4 regions of the Priestia sp. FSL P4-0332 genome follow, and region 2 is predicted to be linked to each of the others. Evidence: a T-box and tRNA genes for the amino acid it is inferred to sense, from the RefSeq annotation. Region 2 holds a T-box; the other regions hold tRNA genes.
The links. A T-box is a leader RNA that pairs with one kind of tRNA and senses whether it is charged. The one in region 2 lies ahead of pheS (phenylalanine--tRNA ligase subunit alpha), so its partner is inferred to be a tRNA-Phe.

Region 1 (3,179 bases), 4.2 Mb from region 2:
TTCAAGAATCCATTTATTTCGACCTTGAGTCAAAAAAAGTAACAGAATTCGAAGGTGTTAGCGAGTGGAGAAAGCTTTTCAAAACATTTGGAACTGATCCAAGTAAATACCGTCCTTCTATAGAAGCTTTAATTAGAAGAATAGGAAAACAAACGTATTTGCCTTCTATCAATTCTGCTGTGGACATTAATAACTTTTTTTCATTGCAATATGAAGTCCCAATTGGAATTTATGATTCCTCTAATTTAGAAGGCCCCATCGAATTTACTATCGGTAAAAAAGAAGAGTCTTATGAAGCTCTAAATGAACGTAATATTTCTTTAGAAAATAAAATCATTTCAAAAGATGCCCTAGGAGCTTTCGGAAGCCCTTATGTCGATTCTAACCGAGCGTACGTAACTGAAAAGACAACACAAGCTGTACAGTTCATTTATTTAAAGCCTTCACTTTCAGAAGAACAGGCTTATAAACTAACTAAATCCCTAAGTGACATGTTCATTCAAATTCACGGCGGCGAAGCAACCTATCAAGTCATTAACTGATGTACGTAAATATAGCGTCTATCTTGAAAAGATAGACGCTATATTTACGTTAAAAATAAAAAACGCAACATCTCAGCTTTGAAAGCGAGACACTGCGTTGTGATAACAATATGTATGGAGCGGGTGATGAGAATCGAACTCACGACATCAGCTTGGAAGGCTGAGGTTTTACCACTAAACTACACCCGCAAATATTATCAAAATTTGTCGACCGATAAGTAAAAATAAAAACAGGAATCATCCTGTCAAATAAAGCTAAAGTACCGATGGTCGGGGTCGAACCGACACTCCCGAAGGAACACGATTTTGAGTCGTGCGCGTCTGCCAATTCCGCCACATCGGCAAAATAAAAAAGGCAAGTTAAAATTATAAATGGTGCCGAGGGCCGGACTTGAACCGGCACGGTAGTCACCTACCGCAGGATTTTAAGTCCTGTGTGTCTGCCAATTCCACCACCCCGGCAGCTTGTAAATAAATGGAGGCGGCAACCGGATTTGAACCGGTGATAAAGGTTTTGCAGACCTCTGCCTTACCACTTGGCTATGCCGCCATTTACTCAAGACTAAATAACTTTATTAAAATTGGAGCGGAAGACGAGGTTCGAACTCGCGACCCCCACCTTGGCAAGGTGGTGTTCTACCACTGAACTACTTCCGCATATATGGCTGGGCTAGCTGGATTCGAACCAACGCATGACGGAATCAAAATCCGTTGCCTTACCGCTTGGCGATAGCCCAATATTGAAATATGCATATCATTTATAAATGGGGCGACTGATGGGAATCGAACCCACGAATGCCGGAACCACAATCCGGTGCGTTAACCACTTCGCCACAATCGCCACGTATATATGCAATGTTATTTTTATAATTGGCAGGGGCAGTAGGAATCGAACCCACACTGACGGTTTTGGAGACCGTAGTTCTACCTTTAAACTATGCCCCTGTAAATGGTGGAGGGGGGCAGATTCGAACTGCCGAACCCGAAGGAGCGGATTTACAGTCCGCCGCGTTTAGCCACTTCGCTACCCCTCCACAATAACTGTGGTGCCGGCAAGAGGACTTGAACCCCCAACCTACTGATTACAAGTCAGTTGCTCTACCAGTTGAGCTACACCGGCATTTTAAAAACAAATGTTTTTAAAATGGTGGCTCGGGACGGAATCGAACCGCCGACACAAGGATTTTCAGTCCTTTGCTCTACCAACTGAGCTACCGAGCCTTATTAAATTTAAAATGGCGGTCCCGACGGGAATCGAACCCGCGATCTCCTGCGTGACAGGCAGGCATGTTAACCGCTACACCACGGGACCACTTGGTTGCGGGGACAGGATTTGAACCTGCGACCTTCGGGTTATGAGCCCGACGAGCTACCGAACTGCTCCACCCCGCGATGATAATATATGGTGGAGGATGACGGGATCGAACCGCCGACCCCCTGCTTGTAAGGCAGGTGCTCTCCCAGCTGAGCTAATCCTCCACTATTATGTAGATAAAAATAAATGGTGACCCGTACGGGATTCGAACCCGTGTTACCGCCGTGAAAGGGCGGTGTCTTAACCGCTTGACCAACGGGCCACTGTGCTAATTAAATAAAAATGGCGGAGAGCAAGGGATTTGAACCCTTGAGACAGCGTTAACCGCCTACACGATTTCCAATCGTGCTCCTTCGGCCACTCGGACAGCTCTCCAAATGGCTCCACAGGTAGGACTCGAACCTACGACCGATCGGTTAACAGCCGATAGCTCTACCACTGAGCTACTGTGGAATAATAACAGCCTGGCAACGTCCTACTCTCACAGGGACAAAGTCCCAACTACCATTGGCGCTAAAGAGCTTAACTTCCGTGTTCGGTATGGGAACGGGTGTGACCTCTTCGCTATCGCCACCAGACATATTATATTATACATGATTTCCAAAAGAAAGCAAGACTTTTTTGAAAAGTTTTGTTCTCTCAAAACTAGGTAACAGTTTGCTGAGTAAAGCTTACGCTTTTAAAGTTTGGTTAAGTCCTCGATCGATTAGTATCAGTCAGCTACACATGTCGCCACGCTTCCACCTCTGACCTATCAACCTGATCATCTTTCAGGGATCTTACTAGCTTGCGCTATGGGAAATCTCATCTTGAGGGGGGCTTCATGCTTAGATGCTTTCAGCACTTATCCCGTCCACACATAGCTACCCAGCGATGCCTTTGGCAAGACAACTGGTACACCAGCGGTGTGTCCATCCCGGTCCTCTCGTACTAAGGACAGCTCCTCTCAAATTTCCTACGCCCACGACGGATAGGGACCGAACTGTCTCACGACGTTCTGAACCCAGCTCGCGTACCGCTTTAATGGGCGAACAGCCCAACCCTTGGGACCGACTACAGCCCCAGGATGCGATGAGCCGACATCGAGGTGCCAAACCTCCCCGTCGATGTGGACTCTTGGGGGAGATAAGCCTGTTATCCCCGGGGTAGCTTTTATCCGTTGAGCGATGGCCCTTCCATGCGGAACCACCGGATCACTAAGCCCGACTTTCGTCCCTGCTCGACTTGTAGGTCTCGCAGTCAAGCTCCCTTGTGCCTTTACACTCTACGAATGATTTCCAACCATTCTGAGGGAACCTTTGGGCGCCTCCGTTACATTTTAG
Region 2 (3,179 bases):
AGACCGAAATACGGTGAACGCAATTACGTATAATTAAAAAAAGCTCATTCTCCTAGGAGAATGAGTTTTTTGTTGTACATAGGAAAAGGCTATTTATTTTAAACCGTTTTCAAGCGTTGTCAGAATTTCTTCTTTTTCTGATTCTGGAGACTTTTCCCAAAGCACCTCAAATAAAACACCAAGTCCAGGGAGCATTTTTTCTTCACCGCTTTGAATAGCGTCAGAAATTGTAGCTTCAAGCTCTTCTTTTGAGTTTCCTGAAACGTTTGCAATAACAGCATTTCGTAAATTAAGATCCATCATTTTCACCTCAGCTATCGTAAAGTTACCAATAGTTTTTGTTTTCTTTGCGATTTCTATGTACAATAAAGTGAAACTTATCTAATGATTATTGAGCAAAATGTAATCGAACTATTTATTTTTGTATAGATAAAGGAGTTATGTTTGTGAAACAAATTGATTCAGTTAAAAATCCGCAGGTAAAAGCGTGGAAAAAGCTGCATAATAAAAAAGACCGTGATAAGCAGGGCCTTTTTATGGTAGAAGGCTTTCATTTAGTCGAAGAAGCTATCAAAAATAAGGATTGCGTAAAGGAACTAATTATACGCGAATCGATTGAAGTGCCAGCACAGTGGAACATAGATGGTATCGAAATAACCGTTGTAAACGAAGCAATAATTAAATTGTTATCTGACACAGAAACACCTCAAGGAATTATCGCTGTGTGTTTTCAAACGAAGCATGCAGAAATCATTCATACAGCACAGAAAGTATTGCTTTTAGATGCGGTGCAAGATCCAGGTAACCTAGGTACGATTATTCGAACCGCTGATGCTGCCGGAGTGGAGGCTATTATCGTTGGAGAGGGCAGCGTGGATGTGTACAACCCAAAAGTCGTTCGTTCAACGCAAGGAGCTATTTTTCACCTTCCAATTGTAAAAGGTGATTTACTCGAAATGATTTCACTGTTAAAAGAAAGAGAAATAGCAGTTTACGGCACGTCGTTACAAAATGGAAAGGTCTATACATGCGTAAAACCTTCAAACGAATTTGCGCTGGTTGTGGGAAATGAAGGAAACGGCGTAAGCGAGAAAGTGCTGGAACAAGCGGATCAGAATCTGTACATTCCCATCTATGGAAAGAGCGAGTCGCTAAATGTTGCCATCGCTTCTGGAATCTTACTTTATTATTTACGCGGAATGTAGTTGCATCGAGAACGTGTTTTCACTATAATAATACAATAGTTACATATGTAAAAAACGATGAAAGAGAGCAGTAGCTTATGTCCGTTTATGCAGGGAGAAAATGCCGTGACTGAAAGCATTTTTATAAATGTAATAAGTGAATTCACCTCTTGAGTTGACACTTAGACCATCTTACATAGATGTAAAGGTGTTCCGGAGATTCCGTTAACTTGAATGAAGTGAACTGTATACGTCTGTGTATATAGTTAACAAGGGTGGTAACGCGACTAATCCTCGTCCCTTTTTTGGGAGGAGGTTTTTTTATTTGTCATTTTTTACGTTAAAAGGAGGAATAAGTGATGAAAGAACGTTTACAAGAACTTCAACAAGAAGCAATTGCAAAAGTCGAAACAGCAAGTGCTTTAAAAGAATTAAACGACGTACGCGTAGCTTATTTAGGAAAGAAAGGCCCTATCACAGAAGTACTTCGCGGTATGGGAAAACTTTCAGCTGAAGAGCGTCCTGTAATGGGAGCACTTGCAAATGAAGTGCGTGAAGCTATTGCATCTAAAATTGAAGAAAAACAAACGGCGTTAGAAGCAGCCGAGGTAGAGCGTAAACTTGCTTCAGAAACAATCGACGTAACGCTGCCAGGACGCCCAGTTAAAGCAGGTACGCATCACCCGCTAACAAGCGTGGTTGAAGAAGTAGAAGATTTATTCTTAGGAATGGGCTATGAAGTAGCAGAAGGACCGGAAGTAGAGCAGGACTACTATAATTTCGAAGCGCTGAACTTGCCAAAAGGTCACCCAGCACGTGATATGCAAGATACGTTCTATATTACGGAAGAAACGCTTCTTCGTACGCATACATCAACTGTTCAAGCTCGTGTTATGAACAAGAATGAAGGCAAAGGACCTGTTAAAATTATTTGCCCGGGCAAAGTGTACCGCCGCGATGACGATGATGCTACGCATTCTCATCAATTCATGCAAATTGAAGGTCTTGTAGTAGACGAAAACATTCGTATGAGCGATTTAAAAGGCACGCTTGAAGTATTTGTGAAAAAGATGTTCGGTGCAGACCGTGAAATTCGTCTTCGTCCAAGTTTCTTCCCGTTCACTGAGCCGTCTGTAGAAGTAGACGTATCGTGTGCAAAATGTGGAGGTAAAGGCTGTAATGTATGTAAACAAACAGGCTGGATTGAAATTTTAGGAGCAGGCATGGTTCATCCAAATGTCCTTGAAATGGCTGGATACGATTCAACTAAATATCGTGGGTTTGCTTTTGGAATCGGTGTAGAGCGTATTGCTATGTTAAAACACGGCGTGGATGATATTCGTCATTTCTATACAAATGATGTTCGTTTCTTAGATCAATTTAAACAAGTATAAAGGAGGGACTACGATGTTTGTATCTTATCGTTGGTTACAAGAGTATGTTGACTTATCAGGCGTAACGGCAGAAGAGTTAGCAGATAAAATCACAAAAAGTGGAATTGAAGTTGAAGGTGTAGAAAACTTAAATAAAGGCATCAGCGGAGTGGTAATTGGTCACGTTGTAGAACGTGAACAGCATCCAAATGCTGATAAATTAAGCCGCTGTCAAGTAGATCTTGGCGGAGGAGAAATCGTTCAAATCGTGTGCGGGGCACCGAACGTGGCACAAGGTCAAAAAGTAGCGGTTGCAAAAGTGGGAGCTGTACTTCCAGGTAACTTTAAAATCAAGCGTGCTAAGCTTCGCGGTGAAGAATCGAACGGTATGATTTGTTCTCTTCAAGAGCTTGGCATTGAAAGCAAGCTTGTGGCAAAAGATTATCAAGAAGGCATCTTCGTGTTCCCAAGCGATGCTGAAGTAGGAGCGGATGCACTAGATGCATTAAACTTAAACGATGAAGTATTAGAACTAGGGCTAACACCAAACCGTTCAGACTGCTTAAGTATGTTAGGTGTAGCACATGAAGTGGCTGCTATTTTACGTCGTGAAGTGAAGTAT
Region 3 (3,179 bases), 160 kb from region 2:
CTTACAAAAATGCCCGGGTACCCAGTCTAAAAGAACCCCTATATTGTTTTGATGACACTCATCTATAAAGTTCATCAACTCTTTAGGTGTACCGTATCGACTGGTAGCAGAATAGTATCCAATTCCTTGATATCCCCAGGATCGGTCGAGCGGATGCTCAATGACTGGTAATAACTCAATATGTGTAAAACCTTGTTCAGCAATATAAGGAATAAGCTCCTGTGCTAATTCACTGTATGTATAAAGGCTGCCATCTTCATGAGTCCTCCAAGACCCTGCATGCAGCTCGTAAATACACAGTGGTCTTTCATATATATTTTGCTGTTTTTTCTTTCTACGCCAATATTGGTCGTTCCATTTGTAGCCATCCAATGAGTAAACAATAGACGCAGTGTTTGGACGCACTTCACTGAAGAAAGCGTATGGATCTGCTTTTAATTTTTTTTGATTGCTTTGTGTGATGATTTCATATTTATAAATAGTCCCTTGTTCTAATTCAGGGATAAATGTCATCCAAATACCTTCTTCATTAACTTTAACCATTGAATGTTGAAAACCGTTCCATTTATTAAAATCACCTACAACGCTTACACCCTTTGCATGAGGTGCCCACACGCAAAATCGTACGCCTTCAATTCCTTCTACCGTTACCTGATGCGCACCGAAAATAGAGTAACTGCGAAATAAGTTTCCTTCGTGATACAAATGAACATCAAATTCAGTAGGCTGAACCGCTAGATTCACTTTTGCCACCCCTTTAACTTCAAACATAATATACGCACATAATATACGCTTCTTACCACTCATTCCCTTTTACAGTAAAAACATAAACCTTTTCTACAAATATAATAGAATAAATGTTCTTTTAAATTACTCTTTATCCCATACTCTTCATACTTTATTACTTTATGAATAATTCCATATGATATAGGGAAAATCCTGCTTAAAACTTACTTTTTATTCTGAAAATTCATGGTAATTATTCCTAACTATTATTTCTGTTTACTTAATCTTTAAAAAAGCGCAAATAAAAAAGGTTTGCATGTATGCAAACCTTTTTGAGATGACCCGTACGGGATTCGAACCCGTGTTACCGCCGTGAAAGGGCGGTGTCTTAACCGCTTGACCAACGGGCCATATTTAAATTTAAAACGACTGGCGGAGAAGGAGGGATTTGAACCCTCGCGCCGCTTACACGACCTACACCCTTAGCAGGGGCGCCTCTTCAGCCACTTGAGTACTTCTCCATATGGCTCCACAGGTAGGACTCGAACCTACGACCGATCGGTTAACAGCCGATAGCTCTACCACTGAGCTACTGTGGAATATGGTGGGCCTAAGTGGACTCGAACCACCGACCTCACGCTTATCAGGCGTGCGCTCTAACCAGCTGAGCTATAGGCCCTTCATTTGGAGCGGGTGATGAGAATCGAACTCACGACATCAGCTTGGAAGGCTGAGGTTTTACCACTAAACTACACCCGCGTTACTTAAGATGGGGCGACTGATGGGAATCGAACCCACGAATGCCGGAACCACAATCCGGTGCGTTAACCACTTCGCCACAATCGCCGTCTTAAAATGGTGGCTCGGGACGGAATCGAACCGCCGACACAAGGATTTTCAGTCCTTTGCTCTACCAACTGAGCTACCGAGCCAAACAAAATGGCGGTCCCGACGGGAATCGAACCCGCGATCTCCTGCGTGACAGGCAGGCATGTTAACCGCTACACCACGGGACCACTTTGGTTGCGGGGACAGGATTTGAACCTGCGACCTTCGGGTTATGAGCCCGACGAGCTACCGAACTGCTCCACCCCGCGATGATATGAATATGATATAAATAAATGGCGGAGGAAGAGGGATTCGAACCCCCGCGGGCTTTAACACCCCTGTCGGTTTTCAAGACCGATCCCTTCAGCCGGACTTGGGTATTCCTCCGTATATTTATAACAAATGTAACTTATATGGTAGCGGCGGAGGGAGTCGAACCCACGACCTCACGGGTATGAACCGTACGCTCTAGCCAGCTGAGCTACACCGCCATATTATTCGTTACAATTATTCAGTTTAATTGGTGGAGCCTAGCGGGATCGAACCGCTGACCTCCTGCGTGCAAGGCAGGCGCTCTCCCAGCTGAGCTAAGGCCCCTTAAATGGTCGGGAAGACAGGATTCGAACCTGCGACCCCTTGGTCCCAAACCAAGTGCTCTACCAAGCTGAGCTACTTCCCGTTTATGGCGCGCCCGAGAGGAGTCGAACCCCTAACCTTTTGATCCGTAGTCAAACGCTCTATCCAATTGAGCTACGGGCGCTTATTAAAATGGTGCCGAGGGCCGGACTTGAACCGGCACGGTAGTCACCTACCGCAGGATTTTAAGTCCTGTGTGTCTGCCAATTCCACCACCCCGGCAGGACTTATATATGTGGAGCGGAAGACGAGGTTCGAACTCGCGACCCCCACCTTGGCAAGGTGGTGTTCTACCACTGAACTACTTCCGCGCATATATGAAATTAATGAAAGATGCGGGTGAAGGGACTTGAACCCCCACGTCGTAAGACACTAGATCCTAAGTCTAGCGCGTCTGCCAATTCCGCCACACCCGCGTGTGAATATAAATGGTGAGCCATGAAGGACTCGAACCTTCGACCCTCTGATTAAAAGTCAGATGCTCTACCAACTGAGCTAATGGCTCGAAAAAAATGGTGCCGGCAAGAGGACTTGAACCCCCAACCTACTGATTACAAGTCAGTTGCTCTACCAATTGAGCTACACCGGCGTGCAATCTCTGACTTAAATAGTCGATGGTGGAGGATGACGGGATCGAACCGCCGACCCCCTGCTTGTAAGGCAGGTGCTCTCCCAGCTGAGCTAATCCTCCGATATATAAGCCTGGCAACGTCCTACTCTCACAGGGACAAAGTCCCAACTACCATTGGCGCTAAAGAGCTTAACTTCCGTGTTCGGTATGGGAACGGGTGTGACCTCTTCGCTATCGCCACCAGACATATTATATTATACACTATTTTATAAAGAAAGCAATACTTTTTTTCGAAAGATTTATTCTTTCAAAACTAGATAACAGCTTGCTGAGTAAAGCTTACGCTTTTAAAGTTTGGTTAAGTCCTCGATCGATTAGTATCAGTCAGCTACACATGTCGCCACGCTTCCACCTCTGA
Region 4 (3,179 bases), 4.0 Mb from region 2:
AGATGAGATTTCCCATAGCGCAAGCTAGTAAGATCCCTGAAAGATGATCAGGTTGATAGGTCAGAGGTGGAAGCGTGGCGACATGTGTAGCTGACTGATACTAATCGATCGAGGACTTAACCAAAACTTTAAAAGCGTAAGCTTTACTCAGCAAACTGTTATCTAGTTTTGAGAGAGCAATCTCTTGTCTGGTGGCGATAGCGAAGAGGTCACACCCGTTCCCATACCGAACACGGAAGTTAAGCTCTTTAGCGCCAATGGTAGTTGGGACTTTGTCCCTGTGAGAGTAGGACGTTGCCAGGCAATGAATAAGACCCCTTTTTATGCTCTTATAAAAGAGTCTAGGGGTTTTTTATTTGGCTCATTTATAAAAATCTTCTATACAATGAATATTGTGTATGATACGTGGAGGATTAGCTCAGCTGGGAGAGCACCTGCCTTACAAGCAGGGGGTCGGCGGTTCGATCCCGTCATCCTCCACCACCGTGCCGGTGTAGCTCAACTGGTAGAGCAACTGACTTGTAATCAGTAGGTTGGGGGTTCAAGTCCTCTTGCCGGCACCATTTATATCGGAGGGGTAGCGAAGTGGCTAAACGCGGCGGACTGTAAATCCGCTCCTTCGGGTTCGGCAGTTCGAATCTGCCCCCCTCCACCATTTTTATTGGGCTATCGCCAAGCGGTAAGGCAACGGATTTTGATTCCGTCATGCGTTGGTTCGAATCCAGCTAGCCCAGCCATAGAGAGCCATTAGCTCAGTTGGTAGAGCATCTGACTTTTAATCAGAGGGTCGAAGGTTCGAGTCCTTCATGGCTCATTTTAATAAGCGGAAGTAGTTCAGTGGTAGAACACCACCTTGCCAAGGTGGGGGTCGCGAGTTCGAACCTCGTCTTCCGCTCCATATAAAGCGCCCGTAGCTCAATTGGATAGAGCGTTTGACTACGGATCAAAAGGTTAGGGGTTCGACTCCTCTCGGGCGCGCCATAAACGGGAAGTAGCTCAGCTTGGTAGAGCACTTGGTTTGGGACCAAGGGGTCGCAGGTTCGAATCCTGTCTTCCCGACCATTTATGGGGCCTTAGCTCAGCTGGGAGAGCGCCTGCCTTGCACGCAGGAGGTCAGCGGTTCGATCCCGCTAGGCTCCACCAATTAAACTGAATAATTGTAACGAATAATATGGCGGTGTAGCTCAGCTGGCTAGAGCGTACGGTTCATACCCGTGAGGTCGTGGGTTCGACTCCCTCCGCCGCTACCATATAAGTTACATTTGTTATAAATATACGGAGGAATACCCAAGTCCGGCTGAAGGGATCGGTCTTGAAAACCGACAGGGGTGTTAAAGCCCGCGGGGGTTCGAATCCCTCTTCCTCCGCCATTTATTTATATCATATTCATATCATCGCGGGGTGGAGCAGTTCGGTAGCTCGTCGGGCTCATAACCCGAAGGTCGCAGGTTCAAATCCTGTCCCCGCAACCAAAGTGGTCCCGTGGTGTAGCGGTTAACATGCCTGCCTGTCACGCAGGAGATCGCGGGTTCGATTCCCGTCGGGACCGCCATTTACATAAAGGCTCGGTAGCTCAGTTGGTAGAGCAAAGGACTGAAAATCCTTGTGTCGGCGGTTCGATTCCGTCCCGAGCCACCATTTTAAGACGGCGATTGTGGCGAAGTGGTTAACGCACCGGATTGTGGTTCCGGCATTCGTGGGTTCGATTCCCATCAGTCGCCCCATCTTAAGTAACGCGGGTGTAGTTTAGTGGTAAAACCTCAGCCTTCCAAGCTGATGTCGTGAGTTCGATTCTCATCACCCGCTCCAAATGAAGGGCCTATAGCTCAGCTGGTTAGAGCGCACGCCTGATAAGCGTGAGGTCGGTGGTTCGAGTCCACTTAGGCCCACCATATTCCACAGTAGCTCAGTGGTAGAGCTATCGGCTGTTAACCGATCGGTCGTAGGTTCGAGTCCTACCTGTGGAGCCATACTGGCCCGTTGGTCAAGCGGTTAAGACACCGCCCTTTCACGGCGGTAACACGGGTTCGAATCCCGTACGGGTCATCTTAAAAGCAGTTTGCATATGCAAACTGCTTTTTTTGTTTGGAAACAGAGTTTATTCTTTTGTCTAAACTCTATTTTTCGTTTTTCTATGATTTCCTCGCCCTAAATTGCATTTCTTATAGCACATCTATAAACGCTTGTTCTAAATTTCGAAAAAAAACCTACAATAGTAATAACGGCATACTGTTTGTACAAAAGGAGGGGAATGCGTGAAAAAAATTGTTTGGTGGTCCATCGGAGTTTTTCTTGTGTATGGAGCGTGTATTTGGGTTTATTTATTCTATATAAGCGATACCTCTATTCCACAATCATTAAAAGGCACCAGCGTAGACCCGGCTACGTTTATGAATGCACGAGAACTTATGTTAACCGAAAAATATTCAAAAATTAGAGATGCGCTCTTTTTTATCCGAATTCCATATGAGTGGCTAGGGTTTATTTTAATTTTAGTGTTAGGTGTGTCTAAGAAAGTTAATAAGTGGTCTAAAGACGTCAGCCGTTTCAGTCTTCTCCAAACTGCTATTTATGTATTTTGGTTATCCGTTCTGCTGCTGATCTATTCTTTTCCTATGGACTGGATTAGCTATAAGCTTTCAAAGGCTTACCATATTACGACGCAACCTTTCCAAGGATGGATGAAAGATCTTTTTACAGATTTTTGGGTGAACTATGCCACCATGTTTTTAGTGATTGCTGTGTTATATGCATTCATTCGTAAGTTTTCAAAAAGATGGTGGCTGTATGCGTGGATAGTATCTATTCCATTTACGCTATTTTTGACGTTTATTCAACCAGTGGTTATCGATCCGTTATATAACGATTTTTATCCATTAAAGAATAAAGAGCTGGAGACGAAAATTTTACATTTAGCAGATGAAGCTCACATACCTGCTAAGCATGTATATGAAGTAAACATGTCTGAAAAAACGAACTCTCTTAATGCATATGTGACGGGAATAGGTTCTAATTCAAGAATTGTGTTATGGGATACTACTCTTAATAAATTAACGGAACGTGAAATTTTGTTTATCATGGCGCATGAAATGGGTCATTATGTAAAGAAGCATATTTATGTGGGGATTGCTTCAGCATTAGTTTTATCGATCGTAGGCTTATGGCTAACGAAGCACTTA

Region 1: it has a tRNA-Phe gene. The T-box ahead of pheS (phenylalanine--tRNA ligase subunit alpha) is inferred to sense a tRNA for this amino acid. The anticodon was not compared.
Region 3: it has a tRNA-Phe gene. The T-box ahead of pheS (phenylalanine--tRNA ligase subunit alpha) is inferred to sense a tRNA for this amino acid. The anticodon was not compared.
Region 4: it has a tRNA-Phe gene. The T-box ahead of pheS (phenylalanine--tRNA ligase subunit alpha) is inferred to sense a tRNA for this amino acid. The anticodon was not compared.

The regions. Positions count from the first base shown of each region.
Region 1 covers NZ_JBBOUA010000001.1:411,068-414,246, reverse strand. Annotated here, with positions in the region: gene MKY06_RS02255 (B3/B4 domain-containing protein) at 1-542, shown strand, start outside; tRNA gene MKY06_RS02250 (tRNA-Gly) at 658-731, opposite strand; tRNA gene MKY06_RS02245 (tRNA-Leu) at 804-885, opposite strand; tRNA gene MKY06_RS02240 (tRNA-Leu) at 916-1,004, opposite strand; tRNA gene MKY06_RS02235 (tRNA-Cys) at 1,019-1,092, opposite strand; tRNA gene MKY06_RS02230 (tRNA-Gly) at 1,125-1,199, opposite strand; tRNA gene MKY06_RS02225 (tRNA-Gln) at 1,205-1,279, opposite strand; tRNA gene MKY06_RS02220 (tRNA-His) at 1,308-1,383, opposite strand; tRNA gene MKY06_RS02215 (tRNA-Trp) at 1,414-1,487, opposite strand; tRNA gene MKY06_RS02210 (tRNA-Tyr) at 1,493-1,576, opposite strand; tRNA gene MKY06_RS02205 (tRNA-Thr) at 1,587-1,662, opposite strand; tRNA gene MKY06_RS02200 (tRNA-Phe) at 1,688-1,763, opposite strand; tRNA gene MKY06_RS02195 (tRNA-Asp) at 1,779-1,854, opposite strand; tRNA gene MKY06_RS02190 (tRNA-Met) at 1,858-1,934, opposite strand; tRNA gene MKY06_RS02185 (tRNA-Val) at 1,946-2,021, opposite strand; tRNA gene MKY06_RS02180 (tRNA-Glu) at 2,045-2,119, opposite strand; tRNA gene MKY06_RS02175 (tRNA-Ser) at 2,141-2,232, opposite strand; tRNA gene MKY06_RS02170 (tRNA-Asn) at 2,236-2,310, opposite strand; rRNA gene rrf (5S ribosomal RNA) at 2,320-2,435, opposite strand; rRNA gene MKY06_RS02160 (23S ribosomal RNA) at 2,544-3,179, opposite strand, start outside.
Region 2 covers NZ_JBBOUA010000001.1:4,607,731-4,610,909, reverse strand. Annotated here, with positions in the region: gene MKY06_RS24170 (M42 family metallopeptidase) at 1-37, shown strand, start outside; gene sspI (small acid-soluble spore protein SspI) at 94-300, opposite strand; gene MKY06_RS24160 (TrmH family RNA methyltransferase) at 441-1,205, shown strand; T-box leader at 1,254-1,489, shown strand; gene pheS (phenylalanine--tRNA ligase subunit alpha) at 1,544-2,578, shown strand; gene pheT (phenylalanine--tRNA ligase subunit beta) at 2,592-3,179, shown strand, end outside.
Region 3 covers NZ_JBBOUA010000001.1:4,766,914-4,770,092, forward strand. Annotated here, with positions in the region: gene glgB (1,4-alpha-glucan branching protein GlgB) at 1-771, opposite strand, end outside; tRNA gene MKY06_RS24940 (tRNA-Glu) at 1,065-1,136, opposite strand; tRNA gene MKY06_RS24945 (tRNA-Ser) at 1,157-1,247, opposite strand; tRNA gene MKY06_RS24950 (tRNA-Asn) at 1,251-1,325, opposite strand; tRNA gene MKY06_RS24955 (tRNA-Ile) at 1,329-1,405, opposite strand; tRNA gene MKY06_RS24960 (tRNA-Gly) at 1,412-1,485, opposite strand; tRNA gene MKY06_RS24965 (tRNA-His) at 1,497-1,572, opposite strand; tRNA gene MKY06_RS24970 (tRNA-Phe) at 1,583-1,658, opposite strand; tRNA gene MKY06_RS24975 (tRNA-Asp) at 1,667-1,742, opposite strand; tRNA gene MKY06_RS24980 (tRNA-Met) at 1,747-1,823, opposite strand; tRNA gene MKY06_RS24985 (tRNA-Ser) at 1,849-1,941, opposite strand; tRNA gene MKY06_RS24990 (tRNA-Met) at 1,969-2,045, opposite strand; tRNA gene MKY06_RS24995 (tRNA-Ala) at 2,076-2,151, opposite strand; tRNA gene MKY06_RS25000 (tRNA-Pro) at 2,157-2,233, opposite strand; tRNA gene MKY06_RS25005 (tRNA-Arg) at 2,238-2,314, opposite strand; tRNA gene MKY06_RS25010 (tRNA-Leu) at 2,324-2,412, opposite strand; tRNA gene MKY06_RS25015 (tRNA-Gly) at 2,427-2,501, opposite strand; tRNA gene MKY06_RS25020 (tRNA-Leu) at 2,525-2,606, opposite strand; tRNA gene MKY06_RS25025 (tRNA-Lys) at 2,620-2,695, opposite strand; tRNA gene MKY06_RS25030 (tRNA-Thr) at 2,704-2,779, opposite strand; tRNA gene MKY06_RS25035 (tRNA-Val) at 2,806-2,881, opposite strand; rRNA gene rrf (5S ribosomal RNA) at 2,891-3,006, opposite strand; rRNA gene MKY06_RS25045 (23S ribosomal RNA) at 3,116-3,179, opposite strand, start outside.
Region 4 covers NZ_JBBOUA010000001.1:595,381-598,559, forward strand. Annotated here, with positions in the region: rRNA gene MKY06_RS03130 (23S ribosomal RNA) at 1-124, shown strand, start outside; rRNA gene rrf (5S ribosomal RNA) at 188-303, shown strand; tRNA gene MKY06_RS03140 (tRNA-Val) at 408-483, shown strand; tRNA gene MKY06_RS03145 (tRNA-Thr) at 488-563, shown strand; tRNA gene MKY06_RS03150 (tRNA-Tyr) at 572-655, shown strand; tRNA gene MKY06_RS03155 (tRNA-Gln) at 663-737, shown strand; tRNA gene MKY06_RS03160 (tRNA-Lys) at 742-814, shown strand; tRNA gene MKY06_RS03165 (tRNA-Gly) at 824-898, shown strand; tRNA gene MKY06_RS03170 (tRNA-Arg) at 905-981, shown strand; tRNA gene MKY06_RS03175 (tRNA-Pro) at 986-1,062, shown strand; tRNA gene MKY06_RS03180 (tRNA-Ala) at 1,068-1,143, shown strand; tRNA gene MKY06_RS03185 (tRNA-Met) at 1,174-1,250, shown strand; tRNA gene MKY06_RS03190 (tRNA-Ser) at 1,278-1,370, shown strand; tRNA gene MKY06_RS03195 (tRNA-Met) at 1,396-1,472, shown strand; tRNA gene MKY06_RS03200 (tRNA-Asp) at 1,477-1,552, shown strand; tRNA gene MKY06_RS03205 (tRNA-Phe) at 1,563-1,638, shown strand; tRNA gene MKY06_RS03210 (tRNA-His) at 1,649-1,724, shown strand; tRNA gene MKY06_RS03215 (tRNA-Gly) at 1,736-1,809, shown strand; tRNA gene MKY06_RS03220 (tRNA-Ile) at 1,816-1,892, shown strand; tRNA gene MKY06_RS03225 (tRNA-Asn) at 1,896-1,970, shown strand; tRNA gene MKY06_RS03230 (tRNA-Glu) at 1,975-2,046, shown strand; gene MKY06_RS03235 (M48 family metallopeptidase) at 2,256-3,179, shown strand, end outside.